DNA from 4 places in the Brevibacillus borstelensis genome. Region 2 is predicted to be linked to each of the others. Evidence: predicted binding sites of a transcription regulator. Region 2 holds the regulator's gene; each other region holds the start of a gene.
What was found. The regulator Rex, encoded in region 2, represses fermentation and respiration genes when NADH is low (regulators of the CRP and FNR family bind a similar motif). The targets are predictions, from matches to a motif close to TTGTGAAATATTTCACAA.
Positions count from the first base shown of each region.

Region 1 (5,021 bases), 2.1 Mb from region 2:
CGTACATGATCCAAGATTCGCCGACAAAATGAGGAAGCTGCGCCATAAATATCAGGATCGCCAGCGCATTGACGAAGCCGATCATGACAGAGTGCGGCACGAAGGTAATAAACCGGCCGATCCTGAACACGCCCATGATGAACTGGAGAACCCCTGTCAGCACAGTCGCGGCAAACAGGTACTCGATGCCATGGTCCTTGACCAGCGTCACCATCAGCAGCGCCATTGCGCCTGTCGCAGCGGAGATCATCCCTGGACGCCCACCCGTAAATGCGATCACACAGGCGATGCAAAACGACGCATACAAACCCACCATCGGATCGACTCCGGCGATGATCGAAAAGGCGATCGCTTCAGGAATCAAAGCGAGAGCTACCGTCACTCCCGCGAGCACATCACCCCGCAGGTTGCATAGCCAAGTCTTTTTCAGTTGTGAAGTAATCAATGCATGACCTCTTTTCTGCTAAATTTTCCGAGTCTCGTTCAAGCTTTTGATTTTGCCGAAAAACACATTGACTTTCTCCTCGCAAGAAAGTCGGGGCCGTTGAATACGAAAACATATTATAAAGGATATAGGCAAAGTTTGACCATGTTAAATTATGGCAGGAGCTGTTGTATTCTGCTTCTGTTCGCAGAAAATAAAGTTTTAGACTGTATCCGTTGATTTGCTCCCAAATAAAACAGCGGAAGCCACGGACCAGAAAACAAAGTCCCAGACTCCCGCAGCTTTATTAAAGCTATCGATCCCGTTGGTTGGATACTTCTTACGTCACTCCTTGGCTCTTTATAGACACATCTTTTTCCAATGTTAATTCGTGAAATGATTTCACGCGTAGCTGTAAAAATGGGGTGAACCATAATGTACAAGCCGAAGCTAACAATCCAATGCCACCCGCAAATAAAGCGAACCGTAAACCCATTGCTCCCCCGATCATCCCTCCCATTAACGAACCAAGAGGTAAAGAACCCCACGAGATAAATCGAAATGTAGCGTTCACGCGACCTTGCAGGGCATCGGGTACAATTACTTGACGTAAACTGATGGTACTAATGCTAAACATTGAGACCCCCATTCCGAAAAGAAGCTGTCCGAGCATCATAATCAACGCAATACTTAATTCTGATCCTACTGCTAATGGAGCAAGCAAACCGCCACTTGCTGCGATCGTAGCGGAACCCACAATTGTCGGACCTACTCCAAAACGATGTACAGCCCTTTGGGCAAGCAGAGAGCCAAATAGGTACCCTACTCCTAGCGTTCCATAAATGATGCCGAGAATGCTCGCACTGATTTTGAGTTCCTGCGATGCATATAGAACATAAACACTAAAAATAACATTCCAGGAAAGGTTAAAGACTGTTGAGCAGCGCACCACTCCCCACAGCAACGGTTTTGTGTAAACCGTATGCAGCCCTTCTTTCATTTCCAGCCACATGTTTTTTGGTTTTTTCGCATCTGTCACGACTTTCTCCAACTTGCGAATCCGGGCTATGTACACAGCGGATACAAAAAAGGATACCGACGTGAACAATATTGCAAAAGGAGCGGTGATTACCTGTTCCAATCCACCTGATAAACCCGGCCCAGCAATTTGTGCGGCAGATTTACTTGTCTCTAGTTTGCTATTTCCATCAACAAGCTGCTCCTTGCTCACGACGGAAGGCAAAAAGGATGTATAGGCAACATCAAAAAAGACAGTACAGATACCCACTATGAAGGCTACCAAATATAGAACTGTCATATTCAGGAATCCAATCAAGGCTGTCAGCGGCACAATGAGCAGTAATGCACCCCTGAAAAAGTTAGCGGCGACAAGAATGGGTCGCCGGGGAAATCTGTCTATCCATACACCAGCGAGCAAACCGAAAATGATAAATGGCGCATACTCGGCAAAACCAAGCAACCCCATTTGCATGGGACTGGCCCCTAAATAGAGAGCTGCCACTAATGGCATTCCTAATAATGCTACCTGAGTCCCAAACTGTGATGCAGTTTGCCCAATCCAGAGCCTGCGAAAATCTGTGTTCGTTAACAATCCTTCTGCCTTGTTACTCATGCTCGTTCCCCCATTTTCGTCACAACTCATTGCCATTCAAATTTGCATTTTTAGTATAGGGGAACTTACGTTTCAAGATCTTGCGCTTTCATTATCACAAAATGTTGGATGATTCATTTTGTTATGAAGGCCTTTGTCTGCACTTTTCGTTTATAATGCCATACCATTTACTCCTCGGTTCCGCCAGTATCTTTCCGAGTCTGCAACATTATTTTCTTCGAACAGCTCCGACAATCTCCTGTACCCTGCTTGCGACTCTTATGAATAACGGCAAAAAGCCCGTCCCTTGCATAACCGGTACGGGCTGATTCAACCTGTATCATCTCACGTTATTTTCTGCCTACCTTTTTCAACACGGCTTCCCTTTCGTTTTCATGCAGCAATTGATTGGCCATCGGAATTAACATCAGATTTTCTTTGCTCAGGTGGTCCAAAACGAGCTGCCACGCCTCACGCATCAAGGCAATCAGCCGGTGGCTGCTCTGTTTGGTCTTTTGACAGCATTCCGTTTCAGATTGAAGCTGCAGAAGGGTGGCGCGAATCCGTTCGTGCTCCTTTTTCATTGCAGAGACCGGGTGAACAAGGGTAAGGTTCGCTTGTGTGATCAGAGGAAACAAAATCTCTTCCTCTTCCGTAAAGTGGTGGAGCATATTTTGCACCAGGTCGGCTGTAAGGGCCACAATCTGCTCTTCCTTCTCCGCATCCCAATTGGAACCGGAGTATAGGAGTTTTTTCAGTGTTTCTAGCTGCTGCAACAAATGGTCGTGTTCCCCGCGAAAATATCGCAGCAATGTCGCACATTCCCCCCTTTCCACAACATTCATGATAGACCCCGTTCCTCGCCTCCATAGTGAGGATCGTCACAATCTGCTCAAAAATACATGATTTTTCTTGAAATGTGACTGTAGTCACTGCATTTCCACAGCTCCATCCGATAGAATGGTTTGGACTACTCAACAAGTATCGACGTCTGCTCGTATGAAATGGGGGAGCGCGATTGGCTAAAAGCCTTACCTTTGTCCAGCAGATCTCGCCTGACTTCCTGGCGAGGCTGTATACTCTCGCCACGGAGAGAAATTTCCCGGCCGGAGCCGTTCTCTACATGGATGGCGACCCTGCTGAATACCTTTATCTCATCTCGTCCGGGCAAGTAAAGCTGACGAAGACCACGGTTGATGGAAAAGAGCTTACCCTGCAAGTATTCGGTTCAGGCGAGCTCGTCGGGTTGGCCGGCTTGTTTGAAGCAGAGCTGGTCCACACTGCCAGCGCGGCCATACTGGAAGACGGAGCGGTCCGAGTGATCCCGCGCGCTGGCCTGGAACAGATTCTGATAAAAAACGGGGAGTATTGCGTAGACTTCATGCGTTGGATGGGAATCATGAACCGGCGCATGCAATCAAAATTCCGCGACCTGTTGTTGAACGGAAAAGTCGGCGCCTTGTATTCCACGTTGATTCGCATGTGCAATACTTACGGAGAAGAGCGGTCCGAGGGCATTTATATCAATCTTTCTTTGACCAACCGTGACCTTGCTCATTTTATCGGCTTGACCAGAGAAAGCGTAAACCGGATGCTGTCAGACCTGAAGAAGCAGCAAGTGATTGATTTGCTGCCGCATGGACATATCCTGATCAAGGATCTGACCTATCTGAAGGAAACGATTTGCTGTGACGATTGCCCGCCGGAAATTTGCCAAATATAGCTGCAAGCAAAAAGCACCCTGCCGTCTCCATTGGCAGGGTGTTCGATTGCCTGGCAAGCCGCTGTCTGTCTCTTGCGACTCTCTACTGACGCACTTTTCGGCTCAGTTCTGACCTATTCTAACTCAGTTCTGACTCACTAAACTGACTCACTTCTGACTCTTTTTCCTACTCCCGCCCCCGCTCTCGCCGATAAATCATATATGCAAGCGGAAACAGCAGAAGATTGACAACTGAAAGCATAACGCTCACTTCATATCGCTCGGCGAAGTACATATTCACCGTATACTGTGTACAAATGATGCTACCCAAAAGCACCAAAGCCAGCAGGATGATGCCTCTGACATTATGTTTCATACGGTTTCACCCCGATTGCGTAAATACTTCCCCCTTCGATCTCCAGCTCTATTTCGGGCAGCGCCCTTCTCGGCGGCCCGGCTAACGGCTCGCCGGTCATGACGTCAAATTTGCCGTGGTGGCACGGGCAAAGCAGCTCGTTTTTTTCTGTACTCCAGAAAACCGGACATTTTAAATGAGTGCAGGCATTTTGATAGGCCCTCCACTCGTCCTCTCCTACCCGTACAAGCAATGCCCCTTCGTGGTCGCTTGGATAGAAGAATTCCACTGCCTCCCCTGTTTTCACAGCTTCCGCTTCGACGATCTTTTTCCGGGGGTATTTCCCGCTTCCCGGCGCCAGCAATTGTTTGGCAGCCAGCGTCCCCCAAGGCAATGTGGAGACTGCGAACAATCCGACACCGCCCAGCACCGTTTTCATAAAAGCCCTGCGGTCCAGCGAACGTTCATTCGACCGATGGATATTGTGCGTATAATTGTCGTCCCGCTCCGGCACGTTCCTTCTTTTGTCGTCACTCATCCTGTCCTTCCCCCTTTTCAAAGCAATCGCTCCGTTCGGCTCTGTTGCTTGGCAGCCGCCGCATTCAAGATGTATCCGTAACGCTTGTCGCCTTTACCTCGAATGACGCAGATTCGGCTAAAAGAGCTTCTCCCTTCCCTGCAGAATGCCTGGCAAGCTGATCCTCACGTTTGTTTCGCCCTCAAGCGGATTGAACGGCTGGCTTGCAACCCATTTGCCGTTGGACAGGAGGTGCTGCTCCTGTTTCCGTGCGAGCTCCGCTTCGTCGATCCACTGCAGGGTGTTGGTCGGGCAGACAGATGCGCACATGGGCGGAATGCCGTCCTTTGTACGGTCGTAGCAAAGATCGCATTTGTACATCAGGTTTTGCTCCTGATCAAATTTCGGGAT
Region 1 is NZ_CP144922.1:5,355,362-5,360,382, forward strand. Features, by position in the region: gene V5G20_RS25700 (SulP family inorganic anion transporter) at 1-445, opposite strand, end outside; gene V5G20_RS25705 (MFS transporter) at 765-2,057, opposite strand; gene V5G20_RS25710 (hemerythrin domain-containing protein) at 2,387-2,881, opposite strand; gene V5G20_RS25715 (Crp/Fnr family transcriptional regulator) at 3,055-3,759, shown strand; gene V5G20_RS25720 (hypothetical protein) at 3,926-4,114, opposite strand; gene V5G20_RS25725 (Rieske 2Fe-2S domain-containing protein) at 4,104-4,631, opposite strand; gene V5G20_RS25730 (4Fe-4S dicluster domain-containing protein) at 4,749-5,021, opposite strand, start outside.
Region 1: a site for Rex is predicted at 2,906-2,923, ahead of V5G20_RS25710 (hemerythrin domain-containing protein). Genes of this name have one in related genera too.

Region 2 (5,021 bases):
CGTATGAATTCTGGGAAGGTTTTAGAACAGGACGGAAAACTTGCTAAACATACGACCCGGCACCTGGGCCATACTACAGATACACCCCGAGGAGGTGAGCGCGTGAAGCTGTCAAACCAAACGACATCTCCTGACCTCTTAGGGTCTATGCTGCAGGATTATCGCGTCTCCTGGGCAGCATTGTCTTCACCTCTAAGAGCATCGTCTCACTCATCCCCACTGGAATTTCGCCATACCTCGCTTGCGGAAGTATGGCGAAAATAAGTCGGCATGGTGACCAATCAAAATCCCTCTACCTACACCTACAACCTTTCTCCTGTCCCCCATGACAGGAGCCTTTTCCCTTATCGCTTCAATTGCTGAAACATCCGGTTGGCTTCAAAAATAACGCGCTCCTCGTCGACGGTGAGAAGCTCTCTGTTGCGCATCAGGAAAGAACCGGCCACAATCGTATCCTTAACATCGCGGCCATTTGCTGCGTACACGACATGGGACACGGGATCATGAGCCGGATGGAAATGCGCCTGATGACTGTCAAGCACAATCAAATCCGCTTGTTTCCCAGTCTCGATCGTTCCGAGTGTATCCGGCTGGAATACGCCCTCTGCGCCATAACGGGTTGCCATGCGCAGCGCTTCCTCGGCTGGAACTGCGACGGGGTCGTTGTTTACGCCCTTGTGCAAAATGGCAGCCAGCTTCAGCTCCTCAAACAGGTTGAGGTTGTTGTTGCTCGCGCTGCTGTCTGTTCCGAGGGAAACGTGAATCCCTTTTGCCAGCATTTTCGGTACTGGCGCCACTCCACTTGCCAGCTTCAGGTTGCTGACGATATTATGCGATACCTTCACGTGATAGTTTGCCAAGACGTCGATCTCTTCATCCGTGAGGTGAACGGCGTGGGCGAGCAAAGTTGGACGATTGAAGACACCCAGCTTTTCCAGGTGAGCAACCGGGCGAACCCCATAATCCTTTACATTCTGACCAACTTCCCACTCCGTCTCCGACATGTGGATATGGATCGGCAGAGACAGCTCCTCCGCTTTTTCCACAATTTGTGTGATAAATTCCGGCGGGCAAGTGTACGGAGCATGTGGAGCCATCATGACGGTCACGCGTCCATCCGCCTGGTTATGCCATTCACGGGCGAAAGAAACGGCATCCCGCAGCTTTGCCTGACGCTCTTCCTCGGAGCAAAGGCCGATCATTCCGCGGCAGAGACGCGCTCTCATCCCGGACGCTTGCACGGCTTTTGCCACTTCATCCATATGATCATACATATCGACGAATGTCGTCGTACCGGTCCGAATCATTTCGATAAGGGATATGTATGTGCCCCATTTCACATGCTCGGACGTGAATTGTGCCTCCAGCGGCCACATTTTGTCTTCGAGCCACTGCTGGAGCGGCAAGTCATCCGCATAACCGCGGAGCAGCGACATTCCTGCGTGCCCGTGTGTATTGATGAAGCCTGGCAGCACATAATCCCCTTTCAGATCAATCACTTCGTCATAGCCGGAGAGATCATCGGGGGTCGGACCGACGTACGTAATACCCGCTCCTTCAAATCCGACAGCTCCGTCCTGAATCACTTCATTTTGGTCATTTGCGGTAATTACCGTTGCATGGGTCAATATGGTCTTTTTCATCGTTACACTCCATTCTTACGTCAAGTAATAAGCAAGGCTCTGCAAACTGGATGTCACATCGGCATAGTGGATCCTGACATCGCGTTCGGTGCGAATCGTGGTGGGAGCAAAATTCAAAATCCCTTCAATCCCGGCCTCAAACAGCAGGTTGGCGACCGACTGGGCCGCCGCTGCTGGCACTGTTAGGATGGCAAGACGAATTTTCTGCTCTTTCACGGTCTGAATCAGCTCTTCCAGTGGCTGAATGGTGATTCCCGCGAGCACTTTTCCGCATTTGGCCGGGTCATTGTCAAAGATAGCCGCAATCCGCATGTAATCCTCTACCTGCGCATTGTAATTGCTAATGGCGTGTCCCAGATGCCCGGCCCCGATCAGCGCCACGCGAATTTCCTCGCTCAATTTTAAGATCTGACGGATTTTTTCTACCAAATAGTTCACGTCATAGCCGATGCCCTTTTTGCCGAAATCCCCAAAGGAAGAGAGATCTTTTCTGATTTGGGCAGGGTTGACGTCGAGATTTTTGCCCATCTGCTGGGAGGACACCGTCGTCACGCCCACTTGCTGCAGATAGCTTAGGTAGCGCAGATAAATCGGCAACCGGCGCACAACCGCTTCCGAAATCTTTTCACTTTTGGCCACGTACGGTCGATCCTCCTTACTTTTTTCTTTTCAAAACGCGATAATCCTTTCCATTGGAGAGGATCGTGATGGTTCCGTTCTGACTGGTAATGTAGGTCTCAGCCCAGGATTCGCCGAGCCGCTCCAGCACTTCTTCCTGGCCATCCTTTAGCTTTTCTCTCGGCTTTCCGGTTAAAATGACCGCCACTTGCGGATCCACCTTGCTCAAAAATGGCTGCGAGGAAGCCTGATTGCTGCCTTGAGCAGCAACCTTCAAAACCGCTGCTTTCAATTGATCTGCGTGTTTCTCAAGCAGCCTCTCCTCGGCCTTTTCATTCATCGCACTGGCGAAGAGAAAAGACAACTTGTCATGCCGCAATTGAAAGACAAGGGAGTTGTCTTGCGGAGACAGGAACAGCGGTTCACTCGGGTGCAGGACCTGGAGCATCACGTCTTCGTCCAGTCTGATTGCTTCTCCGTCAGTAACAGTCACTGCCTTTTTTGCTGCTTTGAGCGGGGCCGCGTTGCGAATCGAAGACTCAATCGGACGGGGCAAAATGACGTTCTCTACAAGCACCCGCTCCACAAGAAAAGCGAAGCCCCCTGCGTGCCCCGGCAAATCATTTGTCAAGACCACGTAATCCAACCGGGTAATTTTCCGTTCGGTCAGCGCCGCAAACAAGCGGGGCCAATCCTCAGCGCTTCCGGTATCAACGAGCATGTTTTTTCCATTCGGCAATCGAATCAAGGTTGCTTCCCCGTGCGGCAGCTCCAGATAGTGGATGACAAGCCCGATGAATTCACTCTCGTCTTCACTTGCGAACGGATCTTCTACTTTTACCGCCTTTTGCAAGTGGTTGTCGATCGAGCAGCCGGGTATCAAAAGCATTGTGACAGCCAACACCAACAGCCAAGCTCTTCCCGCTTTCCACAGCATTTATTTTATCACCTATATCCCTGTGAGACTATTGATTCATTTTATGAATCAGACAGGGATTGCATGCCCCGAAGAAACGGAGCGATGTCTTCGCGCAGGGTTGTCCAGGGGCCTGTTCTCGTATCGAAAGGTGGGAGCGATTTGAGAAACGAGCGTCCGTAGCGGGATTCCACGATGCGTGTATCAAGCACGACAACTACACCGCGATCGTCCTGGTGGCGGATCAGTCTTCCGACCCCTTGTTTGAATTGGATGACAGCCTGAGGCAAAGCGATCGACATAAACGCGTTTTTGCCCTGCTCTTTTACCTGCTCTGCCCTCGCCTGATAAATCGGGTGGTTCGGCGGAGTAAACGGAAGGCGTACAATCACCAGACAGCTCAATGCCTCGCCCTGGATATCTACCCCTTCCCAGAAGCTGCTCGTCCCCAGGAGAACGCTGTTTGTTTCTCTCTGGAACATGCGCACCAGCTTTGTCCGGTTGTTGCTGTCGATTCCGTGTCCGAGCAGTGTATAAGGCTCGTTGTCCAGTTGTTCCTTCAAGCCTTGGTACACCACACGCAGCATCGAATAGGAGGTGAACAGGATCATTGTCCGGCCGCCTGCTGCCCTGATGGCATCCACGCATCCCTGAATCACGGCCTCGAGGTACTGCTGCTCGCTCTCTTTGCCCAATGTAGGCAGATCGGATGGAATCAGCAGGAGCCCTTGCTTTTCATAACAGAACGGAGACGGCAGCTGGAGTGTTCGGACGCGCTCCTCTGGCAGCCGGTCGAGCCCCATCCTTTCCAGAATATATGAAAAGCTGTCTTTGACTGTCAGCGTCGCCGAGGTGAGAATCACGCTTCTGCGCTCGTCAAAAAGCGGTTCCGCCAAGCGTGTTGCCACTTGCAGCGGCGCAGCATGAAAGTACACTTGCTTTTTCGGGGTGCGAGACTCGATTTCCATCCAGCACACATACTCATCATCCGGCTCCAGGAGAAAGAAGTGAACCATTTCCATCCCTTCTTGCCACTCCTTCAGCAAGCCTGCAGCATCGGTATGAAGACTTTGCAGTTCAAAAGACGGCTTTTCGCCGGATGGCATGGAAGACAAAAGCGATTCCAGGTCAGACGCGTAGATCGACATCGATTCGATTACCCGCCGGGCCGTTTTTCGGATTCGCTCGTGCTTGCCGGAAAAAGACAGCGTCTGGTAACGGACCGTATCTCTTCCGGTATCGGAGGTCTCTTCTCCTCGGTCTGCCGCCCACTGATACAACAACTGCGTCAGTTGCTGGGCCTTTTCCTTGAGCCGGAGAAAATGCTCATTCATGCTTGCCCGCACCGAATTGACAGCCGCTGCCTTCTCATTTCCTGGCCAAGCCAAGAGCTGCTCGGCAAAACGGTGGAGATAGCTGCCCTCCTCCGGATTGGCTCGCTCCAGCAAAAACAAGAGCTGGGCCGTCGAAAATTGCTTGCCCAGATGGTGGGTTGCCACACTCTCCAAATGATGGGCCTCGTCAATGATCGTGATGTCATGAGCAGGCAGGATTCTTTTCTCAGCCTGCAGATCGCTGACGAGCAATGCGTGATTGACGATGAGAACATCTGCTTCGGCGGCTCTTTCCCGCGCCTGAAAGTAATAGCAGCGGCTAAACCATGGACAATTCCGGTGAAGACATGAATCCGTATCGCTTTTCACCTGCTGCCAGTACAACTGGCCGGTTGACGGCATGCTTAATTCTTCGACATCCCCGGTCTCGGTCTGGGTCAGCCAGGTCACCATTTGGCCTTTCACCAGCCGGAGCTCCTGGCTGCTGCCTTCCATGGACTCTTCCAGACT
Region 2 is NZ_CP144922.1:3,293,728-3,298,748, forward strand. Features, by position in the region: gene V5G20_RS15580 (amidohydrolase) at 345-1,643, opposite strand; gene V5G20_RS15585 (redox-sensing transcriptional repressor Rex) at 1,659-2,282, opposite strand; gene V5G20_RS15590 (ComEC/Rec2 family competence protein) at 2,299-3,198, opposite strand; gene dinG (ATP-dependent DNA helicase DinG) at 3,240-5,021, opposite strand, start outside.

Region 3 (5,021 bases), 2.0 Mb from region 2:
CGACGAGAATCCACGGCTGCCGCCCGATCTCCGAAAAAATCCAGCCCAGCTCGATGGCGAGAATTGAAAGCGGCGCTCCCCAGAAAATCGCATGCAACAGCGGCCTCGGGACGTTCCCCTTTTTCCAGCGGCGAACAGCAAAATAGAGAAGCGGCACAACCAGCATGTACATCCCGATCGCCACCATGCCGTCAAAGAAGTAGTGGATAACCAGAGGCGGCCAAAGCTCGCGAGGAATTTGATCCAGCCCCATCACTTCGCCGTTTGGCGAACCGGTCGCGAGAATGCTGAGCGCATAGGGCAGCTTCACGGCTCCCTTCACTTCAAGCGTCTCCCGGTCCAGAACGCCGCCAAAGATCAGCTCGGCCTGCGGCTTCGTCTCAAAGTGCCATTCTGCTGCCGCCAGCTTGGCCGGCTGGTATTTGGCCAGGTACTTTCCGGCAAAATCGCCGTACAGGGCCGTCCCGAAGGAAAAAAGCAGCGCCAGGGCCACCGTGAAGTGAAGCGCTTTGCGGTAGTACTCGTGACGGTTGCCTTTGAGCAGCTTCCATGCAGCGATGGCGGCAAGGATAAAAGCAGAAGTTGCATACGAGGACAGAATCATGTGCCCCGCCTTTGTCGGCGTAGCCGGGTTGAACATGGCCGTGAGCGGCTGCACGTCGACGATAGCGCCATTTGCGAGCGTAAAGCCCTGCGGCGCATTCATAAACGCGTTCACCGTCATGATGAAGAAGGCAGAGGCCGTCGAGCCAATCACGACCGGGATGGAGAACAACCAGTGGATATACGGATTTTTAAAGCGGTCCCAGGTATACAAATAGATCCCCAGGAAAATCGCTTCAAAGAAAAAGGCAAACGTCTCCAAAAACAGCGGCAGCGCAATCGCCTCGCCGGCCACCTTCATGAAGCTTGGCCAAAGCAGGCTGAGCTGAAGCCCGATACAGGTGCCTGTCACGACACCGACCGCAACGGTCACGGTAAAGCCCTTTACCCAGCGGCGGGCCATCAGCGTGTACATTGGATCTTTGCGCCGGATGCCCAGCCATTCGGCAATCGAAATGATTACGGGAATGCCTACGCCCATAGCGGCAAAAATGATGTGAAACCCAAGCGTCAACGAGGTCAAGATACGAGCCAGCATCGTGTTGTCCAGTTCCATACGTTGTCTCCCCTCCCGAAAACAACATTTTCACAGTGGTTATATGTGAATGTGATCACAATCCTCTTTATCATATGGCTTGTGCATGCATTATGCTGTGAACAACGAAGGACGAATTGGTTACGGAAAAACGGCGAATTGGTTACGAAAATAAGGCGATGCTCGGTCATCGGCCAAAGCGCCTCTGCTGTGGTATGATTTGAAGCAACGAAACGGAAAAGGAGTGGTTGGGATGTCCGCATTTTGCACGTGCTCTTTTACTCGTATTCAAGAGGGATGGGGATCATAACTTCTTGTCTTCATTCAGAAAATTGTTTCCCTGTCCCCTCTTCATCTGAATGAACAGAAAGCAGGACAAACAGGGGGAATTTGATCATGAGCATGGAGATTTTCTTTGACATTCACAGCAATCTGCCCCGGGAAGGCCCCGGAAACAATGATTCGACCCGAAAAGCTTTTTCGTATGTCAAAAACATTCCGGGCGATGCTCGCATTCTCGATGTTGGCTGCGGTCCGGGCATGCAGACCATGGAGCTGGCAAAGCTTTCGGACGGCCCGATAACGGCAGTCGATACGCATCAGCCGTTTCTGGACGAACTGGCCCGGCGAGCTGCGGAAGCAGGGGTTTCCCATCGGATAACGCCTGTAAATGCCTCGATGTTTGCGTTGCCCTTTGAGCCTCTTTCCTTTGACGTGATCTGGTCGGAGGGAGCGATCTACATCATGGGCTTTGGCGAAGGGCTGCGGGCATGGCGTCCTCTGCTGAAATCAGGAGGATACCTGGCTGCAACAGAGCTTTGCTGGCTTCGGGATGAACGTCCTGACGAAGTGGAGCGGTTTTGGGCTGAGGCTTACCCGAGCATGAAAACGGTTGAACAAAACCTGCGGATAATCGCTGAGGCAGGCTACACCTTGCAGGAGCATTTTGTTCTGCCGGATTCGGCCTGGTGGGATGACTACTATGAACCGATGCGTGAGCGGATCAGTCATCTGCAGGATCGGTACAAGAACGACCGGGACGCGCTCGCGACGCTGAAAGAAGCCAGCCGGGAAGTTGAGCTGTACCGAAAGTATTCCAGCTATTACGGCTACGTGTTTTACGTGATGCAAAAGAGCGATTCAATCGACTGAGATGATCGCTGTTTGTAACAGACAAAGGGAAAGCCTCTAGCTCTCCTCTTTTTTCTCAGGCAACTTGTCCCAGATGACGATGTTTAGCGTGGCGATCGGTTCCAAAAAAAGCGCCCAAATTGCCAAGCGCTTGGCAATTTCTACGCCACAAAAAACGAAGAAAAACGGAGCTAGAGCGAGATCGCACTTTTTTGACCAAAAAACCCATTTTGTTCACGCCTGGCGGACAATTCTTATCGATCGCCAGGGCGTTAATTGCCGAAAACGGCAAAAAACGGCCGAAAATGGAGATTCGAACACAAGGTGACATAATACCGATATTTATTCAGCACCCTAGCGTAACTGACACAAATTTATGTAAGAAGATCCAGCATAGCGAAGCTTTTGAAAAAACCCCTTTGTCAATAGAGATTGAACTGTGACCCGTAAGATGGACACTTTAAAAAAGTGACCCTCTTGCGGGTCACAGTTCAAAAAGGGGGGATTAGTCATTTCTTCATGGTTTTCAGTTCTTTACACAAACGCTGCTGACTCATCAATACTCCAAACAGTGTAGCTCCTGACAGAAGAAGTAAAACTGTTATGATTGTGGCCATGTTCATTTCCTCCTTATCATTTGATATAATTGTGAGCAGAAAGAAATCGCCATTTTCTTTCTGCTATTTATTTTTCCAGGGAAGGATCGGATACTTCGGATTCTTCTTTTTTTTGACTTTCTTGCTCTTTGTTAGCTTGTAAGGACACGTTTACTATGTCCCGTATTTGAATGGTTAAACTTACATGTCGGTAAATAATGCAGATGGCTAAAACTGCAACAAGTCCAGCAATTATGGTGATCGTTGTTTCATTCATCCTTCCTCCTCCTTTTCTCTGATCATGATGAGATCAGTTCCAAAACTGCTAAATGTAAACTTTGCAGACTATCTTCGAGTGGCATACGTATAAACCACGTCATTTTTTCTAGTTCGGGTTGTAAGTATTTTAGTAAGGCTTCCTGCGCTTCCCGATTTCCTCGTTGCGCATCATGCACCAATTTGCAAAAAACATCATCTTCCAGCATTACGTTCCTCCTTTAGGCAAAGACAATTTTTTTATGAAGTCTTTGTAATCCTTGTACTTTGCAGGCGTGGAGTCGAGAACGGGAGATACGGAGTTCTTGCGCTACTTCACGTTCCGTTCTCCCTTCAATCACCACTCGTTGAATGATGAACCTCTCACGTTCAGGTAAGCTGTTGAGCAGTTCTTCGACAAATAACTGGGAATCAATCGAGTCGTGGTACGGAACTTCCTTGTGATCGTCAAGGAACATTTCCCGCCGATACTGCTTTTTGGCTTGGTATTGTAACTTCCAAGCCGTCCGTTTGATCTGCTGAAGAAATTGAACTTTTGTCCATGTCTGTTTTGGCATAGAATCCCCCCACCTACTAGGTACAAAAAGGGGGGTTTTTGCTCACCTTCTCTCTATAAATTTTTATAAAAGCAGGAACACACGTTCTATTTTACCAAATTTTATGTGATTAACCGAGACCTTTTTCCTGTCACTAGTAGAATATTTTTGGGGAATATTGGTTTGTAAACAATTCGAATTGTCACATAAAACAATTCTTTTCATTTGTAACTTTTTACCTTTTCCTGCGTCTAAAAAGGTGAGGCTACAAAAAAGGATATGGAGGGTGTTTCATTTGAAAAAACTAGCGTTCGTTCTTCCTGTTGCTTTATCCGTTACACTTGGATGGTCAGGATCAATTTCCCCCGTTTTTGCTGAAACGGTTGCTCCAGCACAAGCTGCACAAAAACAAGGCACTATTGAGCATATGAAAGTAGTACGAGTTGATGGAGTTACCATTGCCGTATATGATACTTGGTTTAATCCAAAGAACGGATCGCAACGAAACGACTATCTTTACTTCTATGAGGATACTAGGGATATTAAGAAAGATACCAGATTCAGTAACGAGGAATCTTCTTTGTTTCAAAGAACAGCTAACAATTATAAAGATAAGCGTTGGACATCCGTCGAGGCTGTAGAGTTGAACGGAAAACAAGTGGAAGTGTTAAAGGCGAATAATAATGCAAAGGGTAACCCTGCTTACCATATGGCCTATATCGACAAATCTACTGGTATGCCAATAAAAGTAGAGGACTATAACAGCAATAACGAAGTTATGGCGGTCTATCTATACTTTTTTGATTATGTTCATGAAATAGGTGACAGGTTTATAGAGGAAAAGTAAAAAGCGCGATTTCTCGCGCCTTTTTTATTACGATCGGTAGAAATCTTCAATTGCATCTAGCAGCCCCGGAGTTCCCGTCACAACTTCAAGCGTATTTCCGTAAAACACGATTGGCACATCATTGATAAGCGGGCTAAAAGTGTCAATGTAATCATTAAAGATTGCCCTCTTGCTCTTGTTGAAATCGCTATCGCCTTCCATGTTCACACCGATGAAGGCCGTAGCGGATGAGCGTTTACCACCAGCAACTGGATCTCCATATACGTCCACGACTTCATCATTACGGGCACTCCTATAAACCAAGTTCACATTCTTATCAGGAGCCGAGTGATAATATGTTGCTGGTTGAATACAAATAACATCAAAAATATTGGTGCGATTAGCGATAACTCCTATATTGTGAGCAATATTTTCCCTGTTTGCACCATAGCCATAGTACGGGCACCACATAAAGTATCTTTCATAAGTGTTGCGAATACGATAAGACAGATCATTCA
Region 3 is NZ_CP144922.1:5,248,874-5,253,894, forward strand. Features, by position in the region: gene V5G20_RS25190 (cytochrome ubiquinol oxidase subunit I) at 1-1,159, opposite strand, end outside; gene V5G20_RS25195 (class I SAM-dependent methyltransferase) at 1,535-2,290, shown strand; gene V5G20_RS25200 (hypothetical protein) at 2,954-3,142, opposite strand; gene V5G20_RS25205 (hypothetical protein) at 3,165-3,350, opposite strand; gene V5G20_RS25210 (sigma factor-like helix-turn-helix DNA-binding protein) at 3,363-3,698, opposite strand; gene V5G20_RS25215 (hypothetical protein) at 3,973-4,524, shown strand; gene V5G20_RS25220 (hypothetical protein) at 4,552-5,021, opposite strand, start outside.
Region 3: a site for Rex is predicted at 1,203-1,220, ahead of V5G20_RS25190 (cytochrome ubiquinol oxidase subunit I). Genes of this name have one in related genera too.

Region 4 (5,021 bases), 2.1 Mb from region 2:
CCCGAGGGGGACAGGGAGAAGGCTGAGTATGGGGTTTGCAAATTGTTGACCATCATGAAATAATAAGGTGTACGGGATGTGCTGCGGAATCGGCACATCCTTTTTCGATGGATAAAAGCTATGAAGGACTTTTGCCTGCCTATCAGAAAAAGCGCTTTTGTTTTTGCAAGGATCACCCGATGCCGGTATTTAAAAAAGCCTCGGAAATCAAAGGAATGTATCGGAAAGCAATGGAATGCATCGGATTGTACCAGAAAATCCAGCCCCATCCTGTACTGGAGAATCATACTATGGCGGCATGACTTATGCAGGTCCACAAGCAAGCTATTATATGTTACCATGATAAAAATTTATGCTTTTCTGCTTACGGATGGCAGGCACTGTCCACAGAAGGGAGGTTGTTGACCATGATAAATACGAAAGTGTTAGTCGCGGACGACGATCCAAATGTGTGCGAAATTATCCGTCTGTTCTTTTCCAAACAACAAATTGATTTAGTCGTGGCAAACGACGGGAAGCAAGCCTTGGAGCTTGTGGAAAAGGAGATTCCCGATCTCATCGTTCTCGATGTGATGATGCCCCATATGGATGGCTTTGAAGCGTGCAGAGAAATCCGCAAGAAATGGGATACTCCGATTATCATGCTGACAGCCAAAGATGAAGAATTCGACCGGGTGCTTGGCCTCGAGCTGGGCGCCGATGATTATGTAACCAAACCGTTCAGTCCCCGGGAGCTTGTGGCCCGGATCCGGGCGATCTTGAGACGGACGCAGCCGAGAGAAAAGCAGGAAGAGGATACGGCGAAGGTACTTACCTTTGATCGGCTCATGATTGATATTGAAAAACGGGAAGTGCTGGCTGCAGACGAGAAAATCAGTTTTCGTCCAAAGGAGTTTGACCTGCTGGTGCACATGGCGAAGTCACCGGGCACCGTGTTTTCACGTGAGCAATTATTGGAACAGATATGGGGTTTTGACTATTTCGGAGATGCCCGTACGATTGATGTGCACGTCAAAAAAATCAGGCAAAGGCTCCAGGTGCTTCCTTATGAATGCATACACACCGTGTGGGGGATCGGCTACAAATTCGGAGTGGATGAAGCATGATGGGGATGTCAAAAAGCATCTTCCGCCGTCTGCTGTTCAGCTTTTTGGCTACGGTCCTCATCGGCTTGGGCTTTTCCGGCATCCTGATCTCCTTTCTCGCAAAGGAGTACATTTACGGTGCCCAAAAAGAAGAGATGCTTCGTCAGGCGAAGCGAGTGAATGCCGCCATCCAAGACAGCAATGTAATCAACCCGGCACTGCTTGGAAAATTGGCCTCGCTCGATGAGTCCTTTAACATGCGCATCTGGCTGTTTGACCAAAAAGGCAAGATTGTGGCGACTTCTATGAAGGATGAGGTATTTACGGGAAAAGCGGTTGCCCACTCCATTGCCGATTCCGTATTAAAAGGAAAGAATGCGGTTACGGAGTTAAAGATGGAAGGCTTGGAAGATCCGATGCTATCCGTATCTATCCCTTGGGGCAAAGGGGAAAAGGTGTACGGGGGGATCATTCTGCATGCGCCGATTGAGGGAGTGGAGCGGACCTTTGCCCAGATGAGGGAAACGATTCTCTGGGCGACCTTGTTTGGCGTGCTCTTGTCTACGGCGATGGTTTCGTATTTGTCCTGGTCCATTTCCAGGCCGCTCAGAAATATCGAACGGACGACAGCGGAGATCGGACGGGGGAACTACTCCGAACGTGTACAGGTAGACACTGCCGACGAGATTGGCGACCTGGCCCAGACGATCAATACGCTCGCCGGCAAATTGGAGCGTGTAGAACAGGAGCGGCAGCACCTGGAGCAAGTTCGGAACGATTTTCTTGCGAATGTCTCGCATGAATTGCGGACGCCGCTGACGGCGATGCAAGGCTTTTTGGAGGCGCTGCAGGACGGGCTGGTCGAGGAAGAGGAATCCCGTCAGAAATACTACGCGGTCATGTATTCGGAGACCTTGCACATCAGTCGGCTGGTCGATGATCTGATGGACTTGATGAAACTGGAGAACAATGAAGTAACGCTGGCGAAATTCCCTGTTGATGTGGAAACGCTGATGAACAAGGTGGCGTTTTCCTTCAGCCCGGAAGCCGAGGAAAAGGGCATTGAGATCATCGTAGAGCAGCCGAAGGGCCTTCCCAAGGTGTACGCCGATAAAGACAGGGTCGCACAAATTTTGAAAAACCTCGTGAAAAATGCGATCAAGTTCACCGATGAGGGGACGATTCGCCTCTCGGCCCGAAGCGATGGACAGTGGGTGGAAATCTCCGTCAGCGATACGGGGATCGGCATCTCGCCGGACGATCAGGAGCGGATCTGGGAGCGCTTTTTCAAGGTTGACCGCGGCCGTTCCAAAAAGAACAAGGGGACAGGGCTTGGACTTGCGATCGTCAAAGAATTGGTTGAGCTGCACGACGGACAGGTAACACTGGAGAGCGAGCCGGGGAAGGGAAGCGTGTTTATCGTCCGGCTGCCGGCACTGAACTGCGAACGGTCGGTTTCCTGACAGTCTGACAGTTTGAGAAGGTCATCGTTTTTTCATATTTTGTTCATGGTTTTTTCCCACTCTCCTCACAGGATGATCATCTTTCCCAGCTACGATATACATGTGGCCGAAAGAAGTCACAAAGTAAAGACAGGAAAGGGGAGTTCAATCATGAACAAACGATGGATATCCTTAGCGGCAGTCGCACTTCTTCTGTCCGGCAGCTTGGTGGCTTGCTCCAGCCCGACCAGCAACCCGGAACCAGCGACACAACAAGACGGAAGCGCAACGACCCCTGGCTCTTCCTCCACAACCGAAACTGATCAGTCTACAGATAGTTCTGTTTCCCAAGATCAATCGACTCCTGACGCGTCGACGGGAGCTTCGGATTCCACACCGGGGTCTTCTGATGCGTCGACTGGATCGGATTCCACAACCGATTCAACGGATGCGTCGAAAGGTTCTTCCGATGCATCGACAGGTTCGGCTGATTCTCAGTCCGGAGATGCTGATGCAAGCAAAACTGAAGGTGGTACAACCGACCCAGCTGCTTCAACGGGTTCCGGCAACTAAGCTGTACATCTAGTACGACATAACGTTCAAGTCGCGTCTGAGTGCTTTCAAACTACTTCCCTCCCACATTGATATACGGGGTGGCCTATGCCACCCCTTTTTGTTGTCTTCATAAACGAAGAGAGGGCACCTGTGAGATTTATCACAATCTCCTGCTCCAAATTCAATTACCATGAGGGTGTAACTTCCTCAAGGAGGATGAGTGCTCATGGTAAAGAAAATACAATTGCCGCTGCAGACCGCCAGTCTGGTCGTCGGGTTTATGGTCTGGGTGATCCTATCATCATTGATGCCATTTATGAAAGAAAGCTTGTCGCTCGAACAGGGGCAAATCGCCTGGATTACGGCCATTCCGGTTTTGCTCGGTTCCCTTTTGCGGATACCGGTCGGCTATCTGGCGAACCGTTACGGGGCGAGGCTGCTGTTTGCCATCAGTTTTTTGATCCTGTTGGTCCCCGTGTATTACATCAGCGAGGCTACGAGTGCAGCCGACCTGATGATCGGAGGACTGTTTCTGGGCATCTCGGGAGCGGTCTTTTCAGTCGGGGTGACGTCGCTTCCCAAGTATTATCCAAAGGAAAAGCTGGGCTCCGTCAACGGGATATACGGAATGGGCAATATCGGGACAGCGATCAGCTCTTTCGGGGCGCCTGTCATCGCAAGCTATTGGGGATGGTCGGCAACGGTTCAACTGTACATGGTGCTGCTAGCCGGATTTGCGGCGCTGAATCTCTTGCTCGGCGATAAAGCGGAACCGCGGGTAACCGTTTCCTTGAAGGAGCAGATCAAAAGCGTCTACAAAAACGAAAGACTCTGGTTTTTAAGTCTCTTCTACTTCGTTACGTTCGGCTCGTTTGTGGCCTTTACCGTCTATTTGCCTAACTTTTTGGTCGCCCATTTTGAACTGGACAAAGTGGATGCGGGGCTGCGCACGGCAGGATTTATCGTCCTCGCTACGCTGGCCCGCCCGATAGGCGGGTGGCTCGGTGACCGCTGGGATTCGTTCAAGGTGCTGCTGGTCGTCTTTGCCGGAATGACCGCTGCGGGCATCCTGCTGTCCTTCTCGCTGTCGATCCATTTGTATACAGTAGGCTGTCTGGTGATTGCGGCCTGCGCGGGTATCGGAAACGGAGCCGTCTTTAAACTGGTGCCGATGTATTTTTCCAAGCAAGCGGGAATTGTAAACGGAATTGTCTCCGCCATGGGCGGTTTGGGCGGTTTTTTCCCGCCGCTGATGCTGACCCTGTTGTTCAATCTGACCGGACATTACGCGATCGGCTTCATGGCGCTTTCCCAGGTGGCGCTCTGCTGCTTCATCATGGTGATGTGGATGTACTACCAGGATCGGCTTACGCTCGCCCTCAGCATCGTGGAAAACACGGTCGAGGCGATCGTCGTTACGGATAAAAAAGGGACGATTACGTTTGTGAATCCTGCATTTGAACAAGTGACCGGTTACAAAAAAGAGGAGGTCATCGGCAAGAACCCCAGCATACTCAAGTCCGGCAAACAAGATCGGGCGTTTTACGACAGGATGTGGAAAGCGATTGAGGAGCAGGGGTATTGGGCCGGGGAGATATGGAACAAGCGAAAAGACAATGGCCTGTTTTTGGAGTGGCTCACGATCAGCGCGATCCGCAATGACGTCGGTGAGGTGAAGTACTATGCCGGGATGTTTAGCGATGTGACCCAGCAAAGAGCAGAAAAGGCTTCCGGGTGAAAAGGGCGGCGGGTGAGGCAGAAGTTGAGGGTAGAGGTGTGTAAAGCTGGGCGAAAGAACGATACAGCTTCCATGGAAGAAAGATAAAGGGGTGACAGACAAACAAATACAGGCAGACGCATACAGGCGGTCGTATGTGCCTGTCTTTTTTCATGTACGGACTTGTAAGTACGAGCCGACCGGTTTGTGAAGAAGTGATGA
Region 4 is NZ_CP144922.1:5,364,013-5,369,033, reverse strand. Features, by position in the region: gene V5G20_RS25765 (hypothetical protein) at 1-63, shown strand, start outside; gene V5G20_RS25760 (response regulator transcription factor) at 408-1,106, shown strand; gene V5G20_RS25755 (sensor histidine kinase) at 1,103-2,548, shown strand; gene V5G20_RS25750 (hypothetical protein) at 2,937-3,113, shown strand; gene V5G20_RS25745 (nitrate/nitrite transporter) at 3,309-4,820, shown strand.
Region 4: a site for Rex is predicted at 3,231-3,248, ahead of V5G20_RS25745 (nitrate/nitrite transporter). Genes of this name have one in related genera too.